DNA from 3 places in the Mesorhizobium japonicum MAFF 303099 genome. Region 1 is predicted to be linked to each of the others. Evidence: predicted binding sites of a transcription regulator. Region 1 holds the regulator's gene; each other region holds the start of a gene.
What was found. Region 1 encodes HrcA, which represses chaperone genes, less so after heat shock. Its sites were predicted from a motif close to GTTAGCACTCNCNNNNNGNGAGTGCTAAC; they were not measured.
Positions count from the first base shown of each region.

Region 1 (7,573 bases):
TTGTCGAAACCATTGGGCAAGAACACCGGATCATAACCGAAGCCGAGCTCGCCACGCGGCGGCCAGACCAGCGTGCCTTCGGCCTCGCCGCGATAATATTCGGCCGCCCCGTCGGGAAAGGCGAGACAAATGACGGCGACGAAGCGGCCCTTGCGCTGTTCGGCCGAGGCGGCGCCGACTTCCTGCAAAGCCACTTCTGTACGCTGCATGGCCATGGCGAAATCTCTGCTGCCGTCAGGCGTTTCGGCCCAGTTGGCGGTGTAGACGCCGGGCGCGCCGTCGAGCGCATCGACGCACAGGCCGGAATCGTCCGACAGCGCCGGCAGGCCGGTCGCCTTCGCGGCGGCCAGCGCCTTGATGTAGGCGTTTTCCTCGAAGGTCGTGCCGGTCTCGTCCGGTTCAGGCAGACCGTAGTCCTTGGCCGACTTCGCCTCGAAGCCAAACGGCCCCATCAGGTCGGCGAATTCGCGCAGCTTGCCGGCATTGTGGCTGGCGACGACGATCTTCTTGCCATCAAGTGTATGCATCAAAGGCCCCAAATTCTCGGCTCGGCGAACTCGATCGAATTGCCCGAGGGGTCGCGTATATAGAGCGAACGGCCGCCTTGCGGCCATTCGAATTCGCTTTCGATGGCGATCTTCTTCGCTTCGAGATGCGCCTTCCAGCCGACGATTTCATCCGCGCTGGCCGCAAAGCAGAGATGACCTTCGCCGACCGCGCCGTGCGGCGGCACCGGCAGCCGGGCGTCCGGCGCTGGCGGTATTCTGGTCGCCTCGGCGTTGAAGACCAGCAGCACGCCCGGCCCGCAGCGAAAGAAAAGATGCCTGCCGTCGACCTTGCCGAGGAGGTCGAGGCCGAGCACGCCGACATAGAATTGTTCCGCCGCCGCCAGATCGGTGACGTACAGGGCTGATTCAAGGATGGCGGAGGGGGTCACCAGAAAATCGATGGCTTACGCCACCGCCATCTGTTGCAGGCTGACCAGGCGCTGGATGCCTTTCTTGGCCAGGCCCATCAACTCGGCGAACTGGTCTTCCGAGAAAGGCTCGCCCTCGGCTGTGCCCTGGATCTCGACGATGCCGCCCTTGCCGGTCATGACGAAATTGGCGTCGGTGCCGGCCGCGGAATCCTCGAGATAATCAAGGTCGATGACCGGCTGGCCGTCATGGATGCCGCAGGAAATCGCCGCGACATGGTCCTTCAGCACCTTCGAAACACTGGCCATCTGCCGGGCTTCCATCCAGCGCAGGCAGTCGTACAGCGCCACCCAGCCGCCGGTGATCGAGGCGGTGCGGGTGCCGCCGTCGGCCTGGATGACGTCGCAATCGACGGTGATCTGCTGTTCGCCCAGCGCCTGCAAATCGACGACGGCGCGCAGCGAACGGCCGATCAGGCGCTGGATTTCCAGCGTGCGGCCGCCCTGCTTGCCGGCGGAGGCCTCGCGGCGCATGCGCTCGCCGGTCGAGCGTGGCAGCATGCCATATTCGGCCGTCACCCAGCCCTTGCCGGAATTGCGCATCCAGCCCGGCACCTTTTCCTCGAGGCTCGCCGTGCACAGGACATGGGTGTCGCCGAACTTCACCAGGCACGAGCCTTCGGCGTGCTTGGAGACGCCGCGCTCGAAGGAGATGGCGCGCATTTCGTCGAATTGGCGTTTGGAGGGGCGCATTCAGGCTTCTTTCCCAGTCATTTTTCGGAATCGTGGCCGGCTTTTAGCCGCATGGGGGGCAGCGCGCAAAGGAAAACGGACCGTGCGATCCGATACAGAGACCGGTTGCGCCCACCGTGCCGAAGTCTATATCCTGAACCAGGAGGTTTTTGGCCGAATGACCAAGGCAATCGATCCGGGTTCGCAGCCGCTGGCACTTCAATCACTCGACATGCGCTCTCGCGACATCTTCCGGCGCATCGTCGATTCCTATCTGAGGGACGGCGAACCCGTGGGCTCGCGCAGCCTGTCGCGCATCCTGCCGTCCTCGCTGTCGCCGGCCACCATCCGCAATGTAATGAGCGACCTCGAGCATCTCGGGCTGATTTACGCGCCGCACATCTCCGCCGGCCGGCTGCCGACGCAAGCGGGCCTGCGCTTCTTCGTCGATGCCTTCATGGAGCTTGGCGACCTCTCCGACGAGGAGCGCCGCACCATCGAGGCGCAGGTGCGGGCCTCAGGCTCGGGCGCGACGCTGGAGCACATGCTGACCGAGGCCAGCCAGATGCTGTCGGGCATGTCGCGCGGCGCCGGCCTGGTGCTAGCCGCCAAGAACGAGGTGGCGCTGAAGCATATCGAATTCATCCAGCTGGAGCCGACCAAGGCGCTTGCCGTGCTGGTGTCGCAGAATGGCGACGTCGAGAACCGCGTCGTCGAGCTGCCGGCGGGCATCACCGTCTCGCAGCTGCACGAGGCCTCGAATTTCCTCAACGCCCATATTCGCGGCCGTACACTGGCCGAGGCGCGCACCGAAATCGCGCGCATCAAGGAAGAGACGAGAGCGGCCCTCGACACGCTGTCGCAGGACCTCGTCGAGAAGGGGCTGGCTGTGTGGGCGGGCGCCGAAAGCGGCCTGCCGGCACGGCTCATCGTGCGCGGCCGCGCCAATCTGCTCGAAAACGTCACCGCCCAGGCCGATATCGAATTGCTGCGCCATCTGTTCGAGGACATGGAGACGCAGGACGGGCTGATCCAGCTGCTCGACCTCGCCGAGCAGGGATCGGGCGTGCGCATCTTCATCGGTTCGGAAAACAAGCTTTTCTCCCTGTCGGGCTCGTCGCTGGTGGTCGCGCCCTATCGCGACAAGGATGCCCGCGTCGTCGGCGCGCTCGGCGTCATCGGCCCGACCCGGCTGAACTACGCCCGCATCGTGCCGATGGTCGATTATACCGCGCAGCTGATATCGCGCATGTTAAGGTAGGACCCCGAACGGCAAGAGACGGGCAGCGAGGAGAAAAACAATGGCGCTCGAAGAACTCAAGGCCCGGATCAGCCTGCTGCTCGAGGAGATGGTCAACCAGCCGGAAGACCAGCACGAAATCCAGGAACAGCTGCGCGAAAAACTGCGGGAAATGCGCGCCATGGGCCTGCCGCTGCCGGCCGATCTCGTCGCGCTTGAAAAACGCCTCGACGACGATTTTTACGCTGCCGGGACATAAACAGGCAAATCGCCTCCCTCAACTCGTCGTGTGAGGCGGAACCCCGGGGGCAAATCGGCCGTTCCTTCGCGACCAAATGGAGGACAAGATGATCCGATTGGCCGGGCTGGTGATCCCCGCCCTCTTTCTCACAACAGCGGGGTTCGCCCAGCAGGCGGACCAGCCGGTGCTGAAGGGCGCTGCCGCCTTCGGCGACTGGCGAGCCGACAGGCCTGGCGTGCTTCGCCTGATCAAGCCGGAAGACCTGCCAAAGCCCTATGTCACCAAGTCGGTGTCGAACAGTGCCGGGCTTGCCGACATGCCGGCGGGCGCGAAGCCGCAATTGCCGCCGGGCTTTTCGGCCGAGCTGATCGCATCCGGCATCGACAATCCGCGTGTCGTGCGTGTCGCACCCAATGGCGACCTGTTCGTCGCCGACAGCGAAGCCAACCAGGTCCGCGTCTATCGCCTGGCCAAGGACAGCGCCAAGCCCGCCGAGGACGGCATCTTCGCCGGCAATCTCAACCAGCCCTATGGCATTGCCTTCTATCCGCCGGGCGATGATCCGCAATGGGTCTATGTCGCCAACAGCGACAGCATCGTGCGCTTCGCCTACCGCAGTGGCGACCTGAAGGCATCGGGCGAACCCGAAATCATCGTCGCCAATATTCCGTCGAACCATCACTGGACCCGCGACATTGTTTTCTCGCCGGATGGCAAGACGCTCTATCTGTCGGTCGGCTCCGGTTCGAACGTCGCCGAAGACATGGGCAAGGCGCCGGAAGGCGGCCTCGACGTGTGGGTGAAATCGAAGCCGCTGGGCGCGACCTGGGGCTCCGAAGAGGGGCGCGCCGACGTGCAGGCCTTCGATCCGGACGGCAAGAACGGCCGCATCGTTGCCACCGGCCTGCGCAACTGCTCGGGCATGACCATCCAGCCGGCGACCGGCGCGCTGTGGTGCGTCGTCAACGAGCGCGACGCGCTGGGCGACAATGTGCCGTTCGAATACGCCACCTCAGTCAAGGACGGCGCGTACTATGGCTGGCCCTGGTACTATATCGGCAATCACGAGGACCCGCGCCATAAGGGCGCGCGCCCCGATCTCGCCGGCAAGGCAACCATTCCCGACGTGCTGATGCAGGCGCATTCGGCGCCGCTCAACATCGCATTCTACGACCGCAAGGATTTGCCCGCCGACAGCGGTTTTCCCAAGGAATACCGGGGCGATGCCTTCGTCGCCCTGCACGGTTCGTGGAATCGCGGCAACAGGACCGGCTACAAAATCGTCCGCCTGCTGTTCAAGGACGGCAAGCCGACCGGCGAGTATGAGGACTTCATGACCGGCTTCGTCGTCTCCAACGGCGAGGTCTGGGGCCGGCCGGTGGGCGTGGCGGTGGCCCATGACGGCGCGCTGATCATGACCGAGGATGGCAACGGCTCGATCTGGCGCGTGACCTATGATGGCGGCCGGTCCTGAGGGATCTTACTCGGATGGCGCGGTATCTGGTGCAATAGAATCCGGCTGCCAGGGAATTCAACCCTGGCCCGTTCCATGCGAAAAGGATCGCCTGATCCAGGACCACTCGCCATGACCCTCACCGGCTTCCTCGCCTACAGTGCCGCACTCGGCATCGCCGCCGCCATTCCTGGCCCCGGCGTCACAGCGCTTGTCGCGCGGGCGCTCGGCTCCGGCTTCCGCTCGTCGCTGGCCATGTCCTTTGGCCTGATGCTGGGCGACCTCACCTACCTGACCGCCGTGGTGCTCGGCCTCGCCTTCGTCGCGCAGACCTTCGGCATGGTGTTCCTCGCCATCAAATGGGCCGGCGTCGCCTATCTGGCGTTTCTGGGCTGGCGTTTCTGGACCGCCGGCATCACGCCCGAGACGGTCGAAGCCAGGAAGGGCAAGGGCGGACTGGTGTCGAGCTTTGTCGCCGGCCTCACCGTCACGCTCGGCAATCCGAAGACGATGATCTTCTACCTGGCGATCACCCCGACCATCGTCGACCTGAAGACGATCACGCTGGCCGATTACGGCATTCTCGCCGCGCTGACGGTGGTCGTGCTGTTCGTCGTACTGGTTCCCTACCTGGCGCTCGCCGCCAAGGCGCGCTGGTTCCTGAAATCGCCGCGCGCGCTGAAGCTGCTGAACCGCACCGCCGCCGGCTTCATGGTGGGCGCCGCGGCAGCGATCGCGGCCCGTCAGTAGCACGCTTTCAGCCAAAACATTCCGGGGCCAGGCTTTCCCGTGAAATGCTTTTCCGGGACAAGGGCGTTTTAGACACAGGCCCCACTCGGATATTTCCGGCCGACAGCTTATGTTGCGCGGCTGAAAGCCCTATCTTGCCGGCTGCAATGCCACTTGCCTGAAATCCTGGGAGCGAAACCAATGAACAAGCCCGTCACCTCCGCCCGCGTCCCCGGCCGCGGCCGCATCTACAGTTCCATCACCGACACGATCGGCGACACGCCCCTGGTCCGGCTCGACAAATTCGCCAAGGAGAAGGGGGTTGTCGCCAATCTCGTGGCCAAGCTCGAATTCTTCAACCCGATCGCCTCGGTCAAGGACCGCATCGGCGTGGCGATGATCGAGGCGCTGGAGGCGGCCGGCAAGATCTCGCCCGGCAAGACGACGCTGATCGAACCGACCTCGGGCAACACCGGCATCGCGCTTGCCTTCGCCGCCGCCGCCAAGGGCTACAAGCTCATCCTGACCATGCCCGAAACGATGTCGGTCGAGCGCCGCAAGATGCTGGCGCTGCTCGGCGCCGAACTGGTGCTGACCGAAGGGCCGAAAGGCATGAAGGGCGCCATCGCCAAGGCCGACGAGCTGGCCGCGACAATCCCCAATGCCGTTATCCCGCAGCAGTTCGAAAACCCCGCCAACCCGGAAATCCACCGCAAGACGACAGCGCAGGAGATCTGGAACGACACGCAGGGCGAGGTCGACATCTTCGTCGCCGGCATCGGCACGGGCGGCACCATCACCGGCGTCGGCCAGGTGCTGAAGAAGCTCAAGCCCTCGCTGCATGTCGTCGCCGTCGAGCCGGAAGCCTCGCCGGTGCTGTCGGGCGGCCAGCCCGGCCCGCACAAGATCCAGGGCATCGGCGCCGGCTTCGCACCAAAAATCCTCGACACCACGATCTATGACGAGATCATCAAGGTTTCCAACGAGGATTCCGTCGCCAATGCCCGCCTCGTCGCCCGTCTCGAAGGGGTGCCGGTCGGCATCTCGTCGGGTGCGGCGCTGCAGGCGGCAATCGTCGTCGGCTCGCGGCCGGAGAACAAGGGCAAGACCCTGGTCGTGGTCATCCCCGACTTCGCCGAGCGCTACCTGTCGACGATCTTGTTCGAGGGGCTGGGGGCTTAGGCGTTCGTACCTCGAAGATTGGCCTCAGCGGCCCCTCCCGGTCGTCATCCCAGGGCGAAGCAGGAGCGAAGCTCCGTCGCGTAGAACCCTGGGATCCATGCCGTGACCGGGGCCGAGGAATGCCACGGTCCAGAATGCTTGTCTTCCGCCGCTGCGTCTCGTCGAAATTAGCGGAGCTAGTGTTCTTCGAGACAATATCTGCAACGTCGTGACGTGGAGACGTCACGGCATGGATTCTAGGGTCTGCGCGCGTCGCTTCGCTCCTTGCTCCGCCCTAGAATGACGAAGTTGGTGGTGTCTTTCCTGGCCCGCTGAAAAATCCTCCCGTGGCGCCTGTGACCCGGCTTGAGCAGAACCCTGCTTCCGGATCATATCGCCCCGGTCCGCTTTGCGCGGACCAGGGGAGAATTTCATGTACAAGCTCTATACCCGTCCCGGCAGCGGCGGCTTCGTCGTCGAGGCGGCGCTGGCGCTGGCCAACGCACCATTCCAGCAGATCGACGTGCCGAAATCCGACCGCCCCGATCCGGCCTTCCTCGACATCAGCCCGCTGAACCAGGTGCCAGTGCTGACCTTGCCGGACGGCAGCTCGATGACCGAATCGGCCGCGATCTGCATCCTGCTCGCCGAGCGCCATCCCGATGCAGGCCTCGCGCCAGCGGTCAATGCGCCTGCCCGCGCCGATTTCCTGCGCTGGATGGCCTTCATGTCGTCGGTGCTCTACCCGGCGGTGCTGCGGTTCTACTACGCCCATCGCTACACGGCCGACGCCGACGGCACGAAAGCCGTCAAGCAGGCGGCAATCGCCGAGATGGACCGTGGCTTCGCCGTCCTCGATGCCGCACTGAAGGGTCGTGACTGGCTGGTTGGTGACCAGATGTCGCTGGCCGACATCTATCTCGTCATGCTTGTGGCCTGGCATCCCGACATCGGCACGGCGCGGGCGGCATGGCCTGATATTGAACGTCTCTGGGCCAGGCTGCGCGACCATCCGCTGCTGAAGACGCTCAACACGTCACACGAGATGTGGCCGACCTGAACGCCTGCGTGTAAGGCGGCGTCCTGCGACGCTTGGTTAGT
Region 1 is NC_002678.2:3,661,700-3,669,272, reverse strand. It holds gene rdgB (RdgB/HAM1 family non-canonical purine NTP pyrophosphatase) at 1-527, opposite strand, end outside; gene MAFF_RS19020 (VOC family protein) at 527-937, opposite strand; gene rph (ribonuclease PH) at 953-1,669, opposite strand; gene hrcA (heat-inducible transcriptional repressor HrcA) at 1,827-2,909, shown strand; gene MAFF_RS19005 (hypothetical protein) at 2,950-3,147, shown strand; gene MAFF_RS19000 (PQQ-dependent sugar dehydrogenase) at 3,236-4,603, shown strand; gene MAFF_RS18995 (LysE family translocator) at 4,715-5,332, shown strand; gene cysK (cysteine synthase A) at 5,513-6,493, shown strand; gene MAFF_RS18985 (glutathione S-transferase family protein) at 6,906-7,532, shown strand; gene MAFF_RS18980 (RNA polymerase sigma factor) at 7,569-7,573, opposite strand, start outside.

Region 2 (7,573 bases), on a different replicon from region 1:
GACATGAATTTTCGCGAGCGGGCTGCGCCCCGTGCCGCGCGAACTGGGGTTAGCGCAAGCATGATCCGCGTGACAGCGCGTTCTGCGGGCGTCTATCCGACATCGGCATGTGGCCCGGATATACAGGCGAGAAATTTCGCGAGCGCCGAACTTTTCCGACCGGATTTGCGCTAAAGAAAAGGGCGGCAATGCTGCCGCCCTTGAAGATGTTGAGATGCGTGGGCCTTAGAAACCACCCATACCGCCCATGCCGCCGCCGGGCATACCACCCGGCATGCCGCCGCCAGCCGACTCCTTCTTCGGAGCCTCCGCGATCATGGCTTCGGCGGTGACCAGCAGGCCGGCGACCGAGGCCGCGTCCTGGAGAGCCGTGCGCACGACCTTGACCGGATCGACGATGCCCATGGCGATCATGTCGCCATATTCGCCGGTCTGGGCGTTGTAGCCGTAGGTCGCGCCCTTGTTCTCAAGGATCTTGCCGGCAACGATCGAGGCTTCCGCACCGGCGTTGGCCGCGATCTGGCGGGCCGGAGCCTGCAGCGCACGACGCACGATGCTGATGCCAGCGGTCTGGTCGGAGTTTGCGCCGACAGCGTTGATGCTCAGCGAAGCGCGCAGCAGGGCAACGCCGCCGCCGGGAACGATGCCTTCTTCGACGGCTGCGCGTGTCGCGTTCAGCGCATCGTCAACGCGGTCCTTCTTTTCCTTGACTTCGACTTCCGTCGCGCCGCCGACGCGGATCACCGCAACGCCGCCCGCGAGCTTGGCGAGACGCTCCTGCAGCTTCTCCTTGTCGTAGTCCGAGGTGGTCTCCTCGATCTGCTGCTTGATCTGGGCAACGCGGCCCTGGATCTCGGCCTTCTTGCCGGCGCCGTCGACGATGGTGGTGTTCTCCTTGGAGATCGACACCTTCTTGGCGCGGCCGAGCATGTTGAGGCCGACGTTCTCGAGCTTGATGCCGAGGTCTTCGGAAATGACCTGGCCACCGGTGAGGATGGCGATGTCTTCCAGCATGGCCTTGCGGCGATCACCGAAGCCCGGCGCCTTGACGGCGGCGATCTTCAGGCCGCCACGCAGCTTGTTGACGACCAGCGTGGCCAGAGCCTCGCCTTCGACGTCTTCCGAGATGATGACCAGCGGCTTCGAGGTCTGTACGACAGCCTCGAGGATCGGCAGCATGGCCTGCAGGTTGGAGAGCTTCTTCTCGTGGAGAAGGATGTAGGCGTCTTCCAGATCCGCAACCATCTTGTCGGCGTTGGTGACGAAGTAGGGCGAGAGGTAGCCGCGGTCGAACTGCATGCCTTCGACGACTTCGAGTTCGGTCTCGGCGGTCTTGGCTTCCTCGACCGTGATGACGCCCTCATTGCCGACCTTCTGCATCGCTTCCGCGATCATCGAACCGACCGAGGAGTCGCCGTTGCCGGCGATGGTGCCGACCTGGGCAACCTCTTCCGAGGTCTTGATCTTCTTGGCGTTCTTGATCAGCGTCGCGACGACGTCGGCAACCGCGAGGTCGATGCCGCGCTTCAGGTCCATCGGGTTCATGCCGGCGGCAACCGCCTTGTGGCCTTCCTGGACGATCGACTGTGCCAGAACGGTTGCGGTCGTGGTGCCGTCGCCGGCGATGTCGTTGGTCTTCGAAGCAACTTCGCGGACCATCTGCGCGCCCATGTTCTCGAACTTGTCCTCAAGCTCGATTTCCTTGGCGACGGTGACGCCGTCCTTGGTGATGCGCGGGGCGCCGAACGACTTGTCGATGACGACGTTGCGGCCCTTGGGGCCGAGGGTCACCTTCACCGCGTCGGCGAGGATGTTCACGCCGCGCAGCATGCGCTCACGGGCGTCGCGGGAGAATTTTACGTCTTTGGCAGCCATGTTTTAGCTCCTGGCATGGGCTTGCGATCAAGCCCGAAATTCAGTTGACGGTGAGGCCGATAATCAGCCGATGATGCCCATAATGTCGGATTCCTTCATGATCAGAAGGTCTTCGCCATTGAGCTTGACTTCGGTGCCTGACCACTTGCCGAACAGGATGCGGTCGCCAGCCTTGACGTCCAGGGGAACCAGCTTGCCAGCTTCGTCACGAGCACCGGAGCCGACAGCGATGATCTCGCCTTCCTGCGGCTTTTCCTTTGCCGTATCCGGGATGATGATCCCGCCGGCGGTCTTGGATTCGGATTCGACCCGGCGGACGACCACGCGGTCATGAAGCGGGCGGAACTTCGACTTTGCCATTTTTTGGATATCCCTAGTACGGAGGTTGAGCGGTTCTCCGTTGCCGGAGAGCGGTTAGCACTCGGCAGAGGCGAGTGCTAACGTGGCGGTGAGATAGGCCACAGGTTGGTGCTAGTCAAGACGGAAGAGGGGACGCGCAAAGCGTATAAGATTTGGAATCGGCGCGCGAAAGCACCGGGATCCTTTGCGGGAGGACAAAGCTCTTTTTGCATCACCGACCGCGACTACCTCTCGGTCAGCCGACAGCACTTGACAGGTAAATGGCATACCCGTCCGTTCGAACTGGCCGGCCTGGTTCTGCCACGACGTGAGTCTGATGGGCCTTCCAAGCGCCGATTTGGCCGGTTAGGATTTGCAGGGGCGCGAACAACCGGATGACGAACGCGATGATGCTGGAAAAACTGCGCGCCTGTTGGGGGTTTACCCCGACCGTCGATAGGAACGTCGCCCTGGTGGATGGTTTTCTGAAGGGCAAGCGCTTCGCCGACCTGGCGCAGGAACATGACTTGTCGACATCGAGGGTGCGCCAAATCATCGAGAAGGCCGATCGGCTCGTGGGCGGCGGCATCCTAACCAAGGCTGAACCGTCCAAGGCCTCGCCTCGATCCGATTTCATGGTCGACTATCCGTATGTGTGGAACCTGGCCCAGATGCACCGGCTCGGTAGCGTCACGCCGCACCATTTCTTTGCGGAGTTGGAACGCGCCGGATCGCTGGAGCGGCTGGTCGACAAGATGAAGCGGTTGCCGAGCCGCGCACGAACAACACGTGAGCTGGTGCGCCTCGTTTGGCTAAAGGAAAGGGGCGAGAGCCCATGGCCTGCAATGAAGCGATCAAACATTGCGATCGTGCAACCAAGCTGCCCGGTCGACCATCCGGACCGCGGCCTTCAATGCCAGCTCGCCTTGGAACCGGCCCTTCAGCAATTGGTTCAGCGTGCAGCAGAATCCGGCTGGAGCGAGGACGAGGTAGCCTGCGCGCTCCTTGATCTCGCCGGCGCACGCCTCAAGGGACAGCTACCGAGCGGGGCGTGATTTGATCGGGATACAGGGACCTGGATACGCAGCATCTGCAGCTCCTTAACCGCCAACCCCCCAGGCGACAAACGCTATCGGCGGTCCGCCCGATCAGGCTTGATGTGTCTCTCGTATTCTCGTCGGCCATGGTGTTGCCCGGATGGGGTTCTTTGTGCGACGCCACTATCGTGGCGGCATCGTCGGAAGAACGGTTTTTTCGCCTAGACCTTGATGAAGCCGGCACAAGTAGCCGCAAGTGCCGCAGGCATGAATCCGCGAGGTTTCGTGGCAAGTGACTTGGCTCTATGCGGAGCCCATTTCCCGCTCTTTCGGCTTAATTCCCTTGTTCCAGCCCGGACCTTGCCGATCAACCCGCTGCGGGGTCGGACTACGCAAAGCGTGCCGTCGCTCATGGCTTCGCCATCGCGATGATCGCGGTCCCGGCTGGACCCGACGGGCGCCTGTCGAGCGGGGAATGGTCCCCGCGACCAAGGAGCCAAACAAATGTCGCACGAACTCAGCCTCGCTCAGAGCCACGCCTGGAACCTCGCTCGCATCCTGATGACGCCGGTCATCCTGTTCAAGGTCGATGACAACGAATACAGCGTTCTTCCTGCCGAAGACCTCGACGGCGACGAAGTCGACGCGATCGCCGAATGCTGCCCATACACAGGCGGTCGGCCGGTTCATTGAACCGGCCCTCTATGCCACGGCGTGCCGCTTGCGAGCGGCAGGCCGCAAGGGAGGCTGCGCCGCGGCGGAAGCCGCGCCCTTGCGCCCTTTGCTCTTCGCGGCGGTCGTGGAGTGTTCCCCAAATTGTGTGGAAAGAGATAGACTTGGAGAAAGGCCGGCCGGAAGGCTGCCGGGAGAGAAGAATGGAAAAGGCCGATATAGAAGAGCTGCGTGGCCAGGTCGGCTGTGCGGCGGTGCTGGAGACCGGCGGCTTCGCGGTCGACCTCAAGGAAAGCACCCGCAAGGCGGTCAAATACCGCCGTGGCGATGATATCATCATCGTCATCCATGATGGCAAGGGATGGTTCGACCCGTTGTCGGATGCAAAGGGCGATGTCTATTCTCTGGTGCAGCATCTGGACGGTGGCGATTTCCTGGAAGCCTTCGTGCAGGTGGCATCGCTTGTGGGTTTCGTGCCGAGCGAGCCCGAACGGAAACGGCATTCCCGGGAGACCGAACCCGACCAGTCCGTCCCGCAACGATGGGCGGCGCGACGCAAGCCGTGGCGCGGGTCGGCGACCTGGCGCTATTTGCGCGATGAGCGGCATATTCCCGAACGGGTCATCGCGACAGCGATCGCTCAGAACGTTCTGAGGGAAGGCCCGCGCGGCAGCATGTGGGCCGCCCACAGCGACGCGGCCGGTATCGTCACAGGCTGGGAGGAACGCGGCCCGCAATGGCGTGGTTTTGCGGCCGGAGGCGGCAAGGTGTTGTTCCGGTTGGGGACGGTGACAGCCACCCGCATCTGCGTCACCGAAGCGGCGATCGACGCCATGAGCCTGGCCGCGATCGAACGGATCCGGCGCGACACGCTGTATGCCAGCACCGGCGGCGGCTGGTCGCCGGCGACGGACACGGCTCTTCGCCTGTTAGGAGGAAGGCCGAACACGCGGCTTGTAGCAGCCACCGACGCCAACCCGCAGGGCGAGGCATTCGTGTCGAGGGTGCGTGAGCTTGCCGGCGACTTCGCCTGTGACTTTGAGCGGCTGAAGCCGCTCGCCGAAGACTGGAACGCGATGCTGCAGGACGCGGCGTCCGCCTGACGGCGCCGATCACTCAACCGCCAGGGCAGGATTGAAGATCGCCGGCCCGGGCTTTGCCATGGTCACGTCGACTCGAAAGGGTGCGCCCGCGCGGGCATGACAGTTCGCCGCCAAATTGGGGAGGGCAAAAGGGGAGAAAAGGAGGGGAAACCCGGCTGCCGCATGCCCGCCGGTCGCGTGCAAGGGTGAAGCTTCGCCCGGCTGCGCCGGCCCTTGACCCGCCCGGACGGAGAGGCGGCCGCAGGGGAGGGGTCATAAAGGGCTGAAGATGATGGACTTCCACGAGGGTGCTCCGCGCTCAGCCCGACGAGGCTGAAGGAGCCCGCCGATGAACCGCTTTTCTCCCAACCGTAAAGTCTACCAGGGCATTGCCGACCGCCGGCAGATGTTCCGTTTGTTCGACCGCCATGCGCAGCGCCCAAACCGGGATCACGTCGATGCCGGATCTCTGTATAGCGGGGAGTGGTTTGGAGTCGGCCGCGTCGAGCACGACTACATGCTGGAAATTCTGCCACCGCTCTGGATGCGAAGCGAGATGTTCGCGCTGCGCGAGTTCCTTACCGACAGCATCACCAGTGTCTTCTACACGCTGCGCATCGACGGTAGAACGCGTTACTATCATGCCTATTGCGACCTGAATGTCGCGCGATCGCCTGCCGAAATGCGCGATGCCATCGTCGAGCGCGAGTCCTGGCCGGTGAAGGCGATGACGCGCGAAGAGCGGCTGGAGCATATCTGGAGCGCCACGCACGACGATTACCGTGGCTATGCCGGGGACCGCTGGCTGCCGGAGCATCGCGGCAAGCGCACGGTGCTCTGTTATGGCGGCCGGCAGCGCACCATGCTGAAGCTGCTCGGCGAGCTGACTGATGATGAGATCGCGGCCAAGCTGCCGGTGCATCTGCGCCATCTCCCGATCCAGGCGGCGGCGTGAGGTGGGGCGATGTTCACTTTTCCCATTCTTGCAGTTCGCAAGGTGATCGATCGCGGCATTGCCGATGCCGCCGCCAATGGCGGCTTCCGCAATCCTTACTATGGGACGAAGCCTGGCGAGGGCGAGCGGCCCGGCCTCTGGCTGGTCGGCGACGAGGGTGTCTACCTATTGTCCAACGGCAAACTCGTCGAGGGCGCCCGCGCGCTCGTTGTCTATTCGGAACAATGCCACCCTGTCGGCAATCCCGACTGGTGGCACTACAAGCGCCGGCATTTCGGCGGCGATGACGGCATCGAATTCATCGAGGCCGAGCGGCTGACCCCGCTCTTCGACCGGAATTTTCGCGCAACGCACCTCAACGTGCAGCTCAGCGAGAGCGACATCTCCCTCTCGCTGATTAGACGCTGATCCCTCCAACCCGTGCCGCCGATCCTCCGGCCGATCCGCTCGGTCGGAGGTTTGCGCGCGGCTTCTCGCAAGGAACTATCTCAATGTCCAACGACGACCCCTTCACGCTCGATCTCTTCGGAAATACTGCCCTCTCGTCAGGCCTCGGTCTTGGCGTCACCGCCTTCGGCGACGAGCCTTCGCCCGCTCCTGTCGAACCAGAGCCGAAGACCAGTCCCCAAACTGCTCCCGGTTTCCAACGGGTAGACACATATGCGGCTCGAGGGGAGAACTTCTTTCTCGTAAGCGATCGTGGGCTGGCCCGTGGCTGGAAACAACGCGCCCGCGACAATCTCGCTGCGATCCGTCTCGCCGCCGATATCGAGGCAGCGGATCGTCCCGCGACAGTGGAAGAACAAGCTCGGCTGATCCGGTTCTCCGGCTTCGGTGCATCCGACCTTGCCAATGCCGTGTTCCGCCGGCCGGGCGAAAACGGGTTCCGGAAGGGCTGGGACGAAATAGGATTGGAGCTGCAGGATGCGGTGACAGCCCAGGAATATGCCTCGCTCGCGCGCTGCACGCAGTACGCGCATTTTACGCCGGAGTTCATCATTCGGGCAATCTGGGCGGGATTGCAGCGTCTCGGCTGGCGAGGGGGCCGTGTGCTCGAGCCCGGCATTGGCACGGGCCTGTTCCCGGCGCTGATGCCCGAAGACCGACGGGGCGTGAGCCATGTCACCGGTGTCGAGATCGATCCCGTCACGGCGCGCATTGCCAGGCTAGTGCAGCCTCGTGCCCGTATCGTGAATGGTGATTTCTCGTGCACCGACCTGCCGGCATATTTCGATCTTGCGATCGGCAATCCGCCGTTTTCGAATCGAACCGTGCGCTCCGACCGGACGTATCGGTCGATGGGATTGCGGCTGCATGACTACTTCATTGCCCGGTCGGTCGATCTGCTGAAGCCAGGGGCTCTGGCCGCCTTCGTCACCAGCTCTGGCACCATGGACAAGACAGACAGCATCGCGCGCAAGCACATTGCGAAGTCGGCCGACCTGATTGCCGCCATGCGCTTGCCCGAGGGTAGTTTCCGAACTGACGCCGGCACGGACGTCGTGGTCGACATCTTGTTCTTCCGCAAGCGCAAGGTCACTGAGCCCGAAGGGGATCTGTCCTGGCTCGACATCGAGGAAGTCCGCCAGGCAACACAGGATGAAGGCGCGATC
Region 2 is NC_002679.1:295,429-303,001, reverse strand. It holds gene groL (chaperonin GroEL) at 226-1,875, opposite strand; gene groES (co-chaperone GroES) at 1,939-2,235, opposite strand; gene MAFF_RS36980 (hypothetical protein) at 2,610-3,269, shown strand; gene MAFF_RS36285 (hypothetical protein) at 3,756-3,944, shown strand; gene MAFF_RS36280 (DUF3991 and toprim domain-containing protein) at 4,127-5,026, shown strand; gene MAFF_RS36275 (DUF1419 domain-containing protein) at 5,355-5,960, shown strand; gene MAFF_RS36270 (DUF3085 domain-containing protein) at 5,970-6,368, shown strand; partial or broken gene MAFF_RS36265 (lactate dehydrogenase) at 6,452-7,573, shown strand, end outside.
Region 2: groES (co-chaperone GroES) is a predicted target of HrcA. The motif match lies at 2,289-2,317, and genes of this name have one in related genera.

Region 3 (7,573 bases), 3.1 Mb from region 1:
ACTGGCATAGACGTTGAGCCAGTCCTGCACATAATCCTCGGAAGGCACTTTCGCGACCGCGCCGAGGATCAGCCGGCGGCGCAGAGACGGCAGCCAGGCGAGCCCGGTGCGTAGCCGGCGCAGCGTGCGCAAAGAGCCTTCGTCATCGTCGGTCGGGCGCGTGGTGGTCGCCTCGGTGCTGAAATCGCTGGCGATGAACTGCGCATAGCCGGAAAATGGAATGTAGTAGAATTCGGCCGACCGGTGCGCGGTCATCATCTTTTCGAAATCGCGCAGCATGTCGCCGATCGGCAGCACCCATTTGCGGCGGCGCAGCCGGTAGGTCGCGATGTTGTTCAGCGTCACTTCGCTCAAGACGCCGAACGCACCGAGCGCGACGCCGATGGCGTGGATCATGTCCTGATCCCCTGCCCTGGTGAAGTCGCGGACCTTGCCAAGCCCGTCGACGATCTGCACCGTCTCCAATTGCGTATGATAGGCGCCGAGCGTCGGCCCCGACCCATGGGTGGCGGTCCCCAGCGCGCCGCCGATCGCCTGGCGGTCGATGTCGCCCATATTGGGCAGGCCCTGGCCGATGCCTTGCAGGATGTGCATGAGCGGACCAAGCCGCGTCCCTGCCTTCACGCGTGCCTGATGCTTTTGCGGATCATGCGAGACCAGCCCTTCCAGCTTTTCCAGAGACAGGATGGTGCCTTGCGACTTCACCAGCGGCGTGAAGGAATGGCCGGCGCCGACGACACGGACCGGGCCGGGTGCGGTGCGAACGAGATCGCCGAGTTCGCCAGCATCGGCGGGGCTTGCGATCAGCCGGGGTTCAGCGGTGACAAAGCCCGACCAGTTGCTCCAGATGTTCGACATGGCGCTCACGCAACAACCTGGCGACGCCGCGCCACGAGGAGGAACAGGCCGAGCAACAGCACACTGGCCAAGGCACTGCCGGCGGCGAATTCCGGAACCGGGCGGAAATCCTTGCCGTCGATGAGCAGCGACGCTGCAACCGGCCCAATCGCCAGACCGAAGAGCTGCGCGGCCGGCACCAAGAGCACGGCGGTGCGGGTGTCATCGGCCGTGATCGCCAGCCGGATCTGGTAGGGCACGATGAACAGGAGGATGAAACCCATGACCAGGGCAGCGACCCAGAAGGTGGTGAGGCCAGGTCCGCTGGCCAGCACGAGCGAGGCGACAAGCGCGACGGTGCCAATGACTGCGATGGCAATGCGGTAATCGATGCGCGCTTCGAACACGGTCGCCGTCATCGCGCCCAGGACCTGCACCGCGAGGCTGGCCGAGACGATCAGGCCGACGGTGCGGCCGTCAATGCCGAACTGGGCGCCAACCGGCTCCAGGAACGCCCAGACCGAGCCGAAGAACATGAAGTAGCAGAAGACGCACAACAGCGCGGTGATCGCGGGAACCGTCAGCACATTGGCCAGGTTCTCTTCCTTCGGCAGATCGGCGTAATCGGTGGGGACGGCGAAGGCGACGGTGAGCGACAGGACGCAGACGACCGCGAGAATGAGGAAGCCGCCAGCCGATCCGGCAGCCGGGATGGCATAGAGCGCCAGCAGCAGGGCGAGCGCGCATTGCGCCAGCGTCTGCATGGTGACGAAAAAGCCGCCGATGCGTTCGGCGCGCCGCGAACGGGCGATCAATTCGGTGGCGACCGCGACCAGCCCGCCTTCGGCGAGGCCGGCCAAAGCGCGTGCCGCCGTCAGCGTATTGGCGCCGCCGGCATAGGCCGTCCAGACATTCGCCAGCGCCAACAGGAGCAGCAGCACCGCACTTTTCCAGCGCATGTTGCGGGCCGACAGCAACATCGCGACGATCGCCGAACCGATGGCGATGGCGATCATCTCGGCGGTGGCGACCAGCGCCAGTTCATCGCCGCTGACATGGCCCTCTGTGTAGAGGGCACCGAGCAGCACGGGCTGCAAACCGAGAATGAGCAGGCCGACCGACCCGATCCACAGAGCCGAGGCAAGCTGCCCGCCAGTCGGGTTGCCGACGAGCCAGTCGCCGTCGCCAGCATGGCCGACACTTGTCGAAGTCAAAGGCGCCTCCCAACGTCCTTGCCGCACGGCAAAAAAGCTGACAATCTGTCAGCATTTCAGAAACTGATACTTGATCATATTTTTTGTCAACCAGAATTTGGCAATTCGTGCGAAAGACCGGTGCATGATGGAAGCAAGGCGAACAGCGACCGAACCGAGGCGCAAGCCCAAGCAGGAGCGTAGCCGCGAGCGCATCGACGCCATCCTGTCGACGACGATGCGGCTGATCGGCGAGAAGGGCATCGACGCCGTCACCATGAAGGAAGTCGGCGCGTTGGCAGGCGGGCCGATCGCCACCGTCTATCACTACTTCCCCAACAAATCGGCGATCCTGGCGATGCTCTATGAGCGATTTTCGGAGGTGAGCCGCGCGCGATTGACCGATATCCTCGCCGATGTCCGCGAAGCCAAGGACGTCATCGCCGCTGCCGACCGATTGCTTGACGACTATCTCGGCCGCGTCGCCGGCGATCCGGCCATCCAGGACCTGCAGAACGCCATCCAGGCCGACAAGGCGCTGAAGAATCTCGACATCGCCGAAACCCGGCATCAGGCCAGGATGTTCTGCGACCATGTCACCGCCTTGATCGAGCCAGGCAAGCATGAGCAGTTCGAACGCATGGTTCTCTTGATCTTCCAGCTCGCCGGCGGTGTGGTGCGCCTGGCGCTCGCGGAGGGCGAAGCGGAAAGCCGCCGGACGATCGAGGATTACCGCTCGATCATCCACACACAGCTGCGGTTGTTTCTGTAGGCCCCGATCCGTGGAAAAAATTACCGCCTTTTTGGGCTGCCCCGCGCCTTGACTCTCACAGGTCGGCGGCCTATTTCAGCGCCACGTTAGCACTCGCCCTTGGTGAGTGCTAACTGTATGTCCGGCTTCGCCGGACGGAGGAACTGTTTCTCACCGTTCTCATTCGAGGAAGAAAAAATGGCAAAGTCGAAGTTCCGCCCGCTTCATGACCGCGTGGTCGTTCGCCGGGTCGAATCCGAATCCAAGACCGCCGGCGGGATCATCATCCCGGATACGGCGAAGGAAAAGCCGCAGGAAGGCGAGATCATCGCCGTCGGCTCCGGCGCGCGCGACGAAAGCGGCAAGCTGGTCCCCCTGGACGTCAAGGCTGGCGACCGCATCCTGTTCGGCAAGTGGTCGGGCACCGAAGTCAAGCTCAATGGCGAAGACCTTCTGATCATGAAGGAATCCGACATCATGGGCATCATCGGCTGATCATCGGCCTCACCGTCAACTGAATTCCGGGCTTTATCCCAAGCCCCTGCCAGGAGCTAAAAATGGCTGCTAAAGACGTAAAATTCTCTCGTGATGCCCGTGAGCGCATGCTGCGCGGCGTCAACATCCTCGCCGACGCGGTGAAGGTTACGCTCGGCCCCAAGGGCCGCAACGTCGTCATCGACAAGTCGTTCGGCGCCCCGCGCATCACCAAGGACGGCGTCACCGTCGCCAAGGAAATCGAGCTTGAGGACAAGTTCGAGAACATGGGCGCGCAGATGGTCCGCGAAGTTGCTTCGAAGACCAACGACATCGCCGGCGACGGCACCACGACCGCGACCGTTCTGGCGCAGTCGATCGTCCAGGAAGGCCACAAGGCGGTTGCCGCCGGCATGAACCCGATGGACCTGAAGCGCGGCATCGACCTCGCCGTCAGCGAAGTCGTCGCGGCGCTTGGCAAGGCTGCCAAGAAGATCAAGACCTCCGAGGAAGTTGCCCAGGTCGGCACGATCTCGGCCAATGGCGACGAGTCGGTCGGCAAGATGATCGCGGAAGCGATGCAGAAGGTCGGCAACGAAGGCGTCATCACAGTCGAGGAAGCCAAGACCGCCGAAACCGAACTCGAAGTTGTCGAAGGCATGCAGTTCGACCGCGGCTATCTCTCGCCCTACTTCGTCACCAACGCCGACAAGATGGTTGCCGATCTCGAGGACGCCTACATCCTGCTCCACGAGAAGAAGCTCTCCAACCTGCAGGCCATGCTGCCGGTTCTCGAAGCCGTCGTGCAGACCTCGAAGCCGCTGCTCATCATCTCGGAAGACGTCGAAGGCGAGGCTCTGGCCACGCTGGTCGTCAACAAGCTGCGTGGCGGCCTGAAGATCGCCGCCGTCAAGGCTCCGGGCTTCGGTGATCGCCGCAAGGCCATGCTGGAAGACATCGCCATCCTCACCGGTGGCCAGGTCATCTCGGAAGACCTCGGCATCAAGCTCGAGAATGTCGGCCTCAACATGCTTGGCCGCGCCAAGAAGGTGTCGATCTCCAAGGAGAACACCACCATCGTCGACGGCGCCGGCAAGAAGGCAGAGATCCAGGGGCGCGTTGCCCAGATCAAGCAGCAGATCGAAGAGACCACTTCGGACTACGACAAGGAGAAGCTGCAGGAACGTCTCGCCAAGCTCGCGGGCGGCGTTGCGGTGATCCGCGTCGGCGGTGCGACGGAAGTCGAAGTCAAGGAAAAGAAGGATCGCGTTGACGATGCGCTGAACGCGACCCGCGCGGCCGTGGAAGAAGGCATCGTTGCCGGCGGTGGCGTGGCCCTGCTGCGCGCTTCGGCCAACATCAAGGCTGCCGGCGCCAATGCCGACCAGGCCGCTGGCATCAACATCGTGCGTCGCGCTCTGCAGGCTCCGGCCCGCCAGATCGCCTCGAACGCCGGTGCGGAAGCATCGATCGTTGCCGGCAAGATCCTTGAGAACAAGGGCGCGACCTTCGGCTACAACGCCCAGACCGGCGAATATGGCGACATGATCGCCATGGGTATCGTCGATCCGGTCAAGGTTGTGCGCACGGCTCTCCAGGATGCGGCCTCGGTCGCCGGCCTGCTCGTCACCACCGAAGCCATGATCGCGGAGGCTCCGAAGAAGGAGTCGGCTGGCGGCGGCATGCCTGGCGGCATGGGCGGCGGCGGCATGGGCGGCATGGGTGGCATGGACTTCTAATCCTGCCTACCCGGCTTATGCACACGAAAGGGCGGCAGCGATGCCGCCCTTTTTCATTGCTTCCTGCAACGATAGCGACCGGTGATCACCAAGAAATCCACCCCCGACCCGCTGGCCGGCAATGCCGCGGTCACCGCCGCCGTGGCCCGTATTGCAACGGTTGCCGCGCTTTCGACGACAGCCGCGCCAACAGCGCCGACCACTCCCAACGGCAACAACATCGACTTTGGCTGGAACCCAGGCCCCACGCAAGGCCATCCTGCTCGGCGCCGGCGTCTACACCGTGGACGGCTATTTCGCGCTGGGCGGCAATGGCGGCGGCAGCGCCAACTGCAACGGCAGCGCGATCAGCGTCAGCGGCGCCAATGTGACGCTTGTCCTGTCAGGCAAGGCCAAATCCAATTCGGGAAGTTGCAATGGCTATGTCTTCTGCGTGGCCGCCGGCTACAGCAACATCGTGCTCACCGCACCCCGGTCGGGAGCGACGGCGAAGCTGGCGGTGATCGGCCCCACCGGCAGTTCCAACACCGGCGGCGCGACCTTCGCCGAAGGCGGCTCCAACGCCCAGATATCAGGCGCATTCTATTTTCCCTATGGCCCGATCATCATGAATGGCGGCTCGAGCGTGCTGGGATCGAACACCGACCCGAGCAAGTGCCTGCAGATGATCGGCTCACGCATCACGCTATCGGGCGGCACCACAGCCGCATCGGAATGCATCGCCGCCTCGAGTGCCGGTGGCAGCAGCAAGGTGAGCCTCGTGCAATGAGAAAGCTGTCACGCCCCGGCCACGGCTTGTCGGCCGGCTGGCGTTTCACCTTCACAGACTTTCTGCGGCGCCAGAAAGCCGGCGTGTCGGCGGTCGAGTTCGCCTTGATCAGCCCCGTGCTGCTGGTCATCCTGGCCGGAACCGTCGACATAGGTGGCTCGTTGAAGGCCAAATTCGAACTGAGCTCGGCGGTGCGGCGCTTGCCCACAACGCCACCACGTCCACGGCCACCCAAAGCGGCACGGCCGCCAATGCCGATCTCTGCTACTGCCCAGGAAGTTCAGGAGCCGTGGCCTGGAGCACCCCGATGGCATGCGGCAGCATCTGCAGTGGCGGCGGCATTGCGGGGAAATTCGTGACGATCACGGCCAGCAAGCCCTATACGCCGCTTTTCGGCGGCTTCGGCATCGTCAGCAACGGCAACATCACCGTCAAGGCAGTGGTACAACCGCAATGAGCCGTCGCCGATCCTTCCTGCGCGACAGATCCGGTGCCAACGCCGTCGAGTTCGCCTTGCTGTCAGTGCCGTTGCTGATCGTGCTGATGGGCACGTTCGAGTTCGGCCGCATGTACTGGGCTCAGCATGTGCTGAATGAAATCGCAGCTTGCAGGGGCGCGCTGCGTCGGCGTACTGCAGAGCGGATGCACGCAGAACGGCGTCTACAACGCCGCCAGCGCCATCAGCTACATCAGCAGCAGGGCGGCAACCGACGGCATCGTGCTGAGCAATGCCAACATCACCGTCAGCAACAACACCACCTGCTCGGGCCTGTCCGGCTTTTCGAGCGTCCAGGTTTCCTACACCTTCACGACCGTGCTGCCGGCCTTCCTGGCGTCGCTGGCGAACGGCCCGAACCTCAGCGCCAGTGCCTGCTTCCCGAACCAGGGGGCTTGACTTCAGACACCCGCCTCCGCGCGTTGCCGAACCTCGCCGGCAAGCACCGCGGTTTCGATCAGCGCCGCGACCTCGTCCGCCACCGCCTGTAGCGGGGCGCGGTCCCGAGTGGCGCGGGCGATCACCATCAGCCCTTCCAGCGATGATTCGACCAGCAGCGCCAGAGCGTGGGCGCGGCGTTCGGGCACTCCGGCCCTGACGAAGGCCTCACGCAACAGGCCTATCCACTGCTCGAAGGCCGCACGGCACAAATCCGCCAGCTCCGGCACGTCGGTCGGTGAGTCCAGCACGACGGGCGCAATCGGACAGCCGAGCGAAAACTGGTTGTCTTCCAGCATGCGCCCTACCGCCTGGTAGATATGATGGACGGCCACCGCCGGATCCTTTTCGGCGGCCAGCGCTTCGCCCAGCCTCGCCGTCACCCCGGCAACACTGTCGCGCGTCACCTCGATCACCAGTTGGTCCTTGCCGCCCGGAAAATGGAAGTAGAGCGAACCGCGCGGCGCGCCGCTGGCGCGCAATATGTCGTTGAGCGAGGTGCCGTGATAGCCGCGCTGCCGGAGCAGCAGCGCGGTCGTGTCGAGTATGCGGGTGCGGGTGTCGTTCGCCATGTCAACCTCTGTCAGCAGCGCGCATTATAGGCCTTGCATCGAATATGACAATCGGTCTACATAATATGTAGATCAGTCTACATATTGGAGGCAGAACATGCGCAGCTATCGTCTTGACGGGTCGAGCGGGACCGAATGCCTGGTGATGCGCGACGAGCCAGAACCACAGCCGAAGCCGCATGAAATCGTGGTTCGCATCCGCGCCGCCTCGCTCAACCGCCGCGACACGATGATCCTCAACGGCACCTATCCGCTGCAGCCGCGCCAGAGCGTCGTTCCATTGAGCGACGGAGCTGGTGACGTT
Region 3 is NC_002678.2:6,726,796-6,734,368, reverse strand. It holds gene MAFF_RS33360 (D-arabinono-1,4-lactone oxidase) at 1-858, opposite strand, end outside; gene MAFF_RS33355 (MFS transporter) at 864-2,051, opposite strand; gene MAFF_RS33350 (TetR/AcrR family transcriptional regulator) at 2,176-2,802, shown strand; gene groES (co-chaperone GroES) at 2,980-3,276, shown strand; gene groL (chaperonin GroEL) at 3,339-4,994, shown strand; gene MAFF_RS33335 (hypothetical protein) at 5,221-5,763, shown strand; gene MAFF_RS41555 (TadE/TadG family type IV pilus assembly protein) at 5,709-6,122, shown strand; gene MAFF_RS41005 (hypothetical protein) at 6,053-6,220, shown strand; partial or broken gene MAFF_RS41550 (TadE/TadG family type IV pilus assembly protein) at 6,217-6,312, shown strand; gene MAFF_RS41000 (hypothetical protein) at 6,356-6,658, shown strand; gene MAFF_RS33320 (TetR/AcrR family transcriptional regulator) at 6,661-7,269, opposite strand; gene MAFF_RS33315 (zinc-dependent alcohol dehydrogenase family protein) at 7,367-7,573, shown strand, end outside.
Region 3: groES (co-chaperone GroES) is a predicted target of HrcA. The motif match lies at 2,888-2,916, and genes of this name have one in related genera.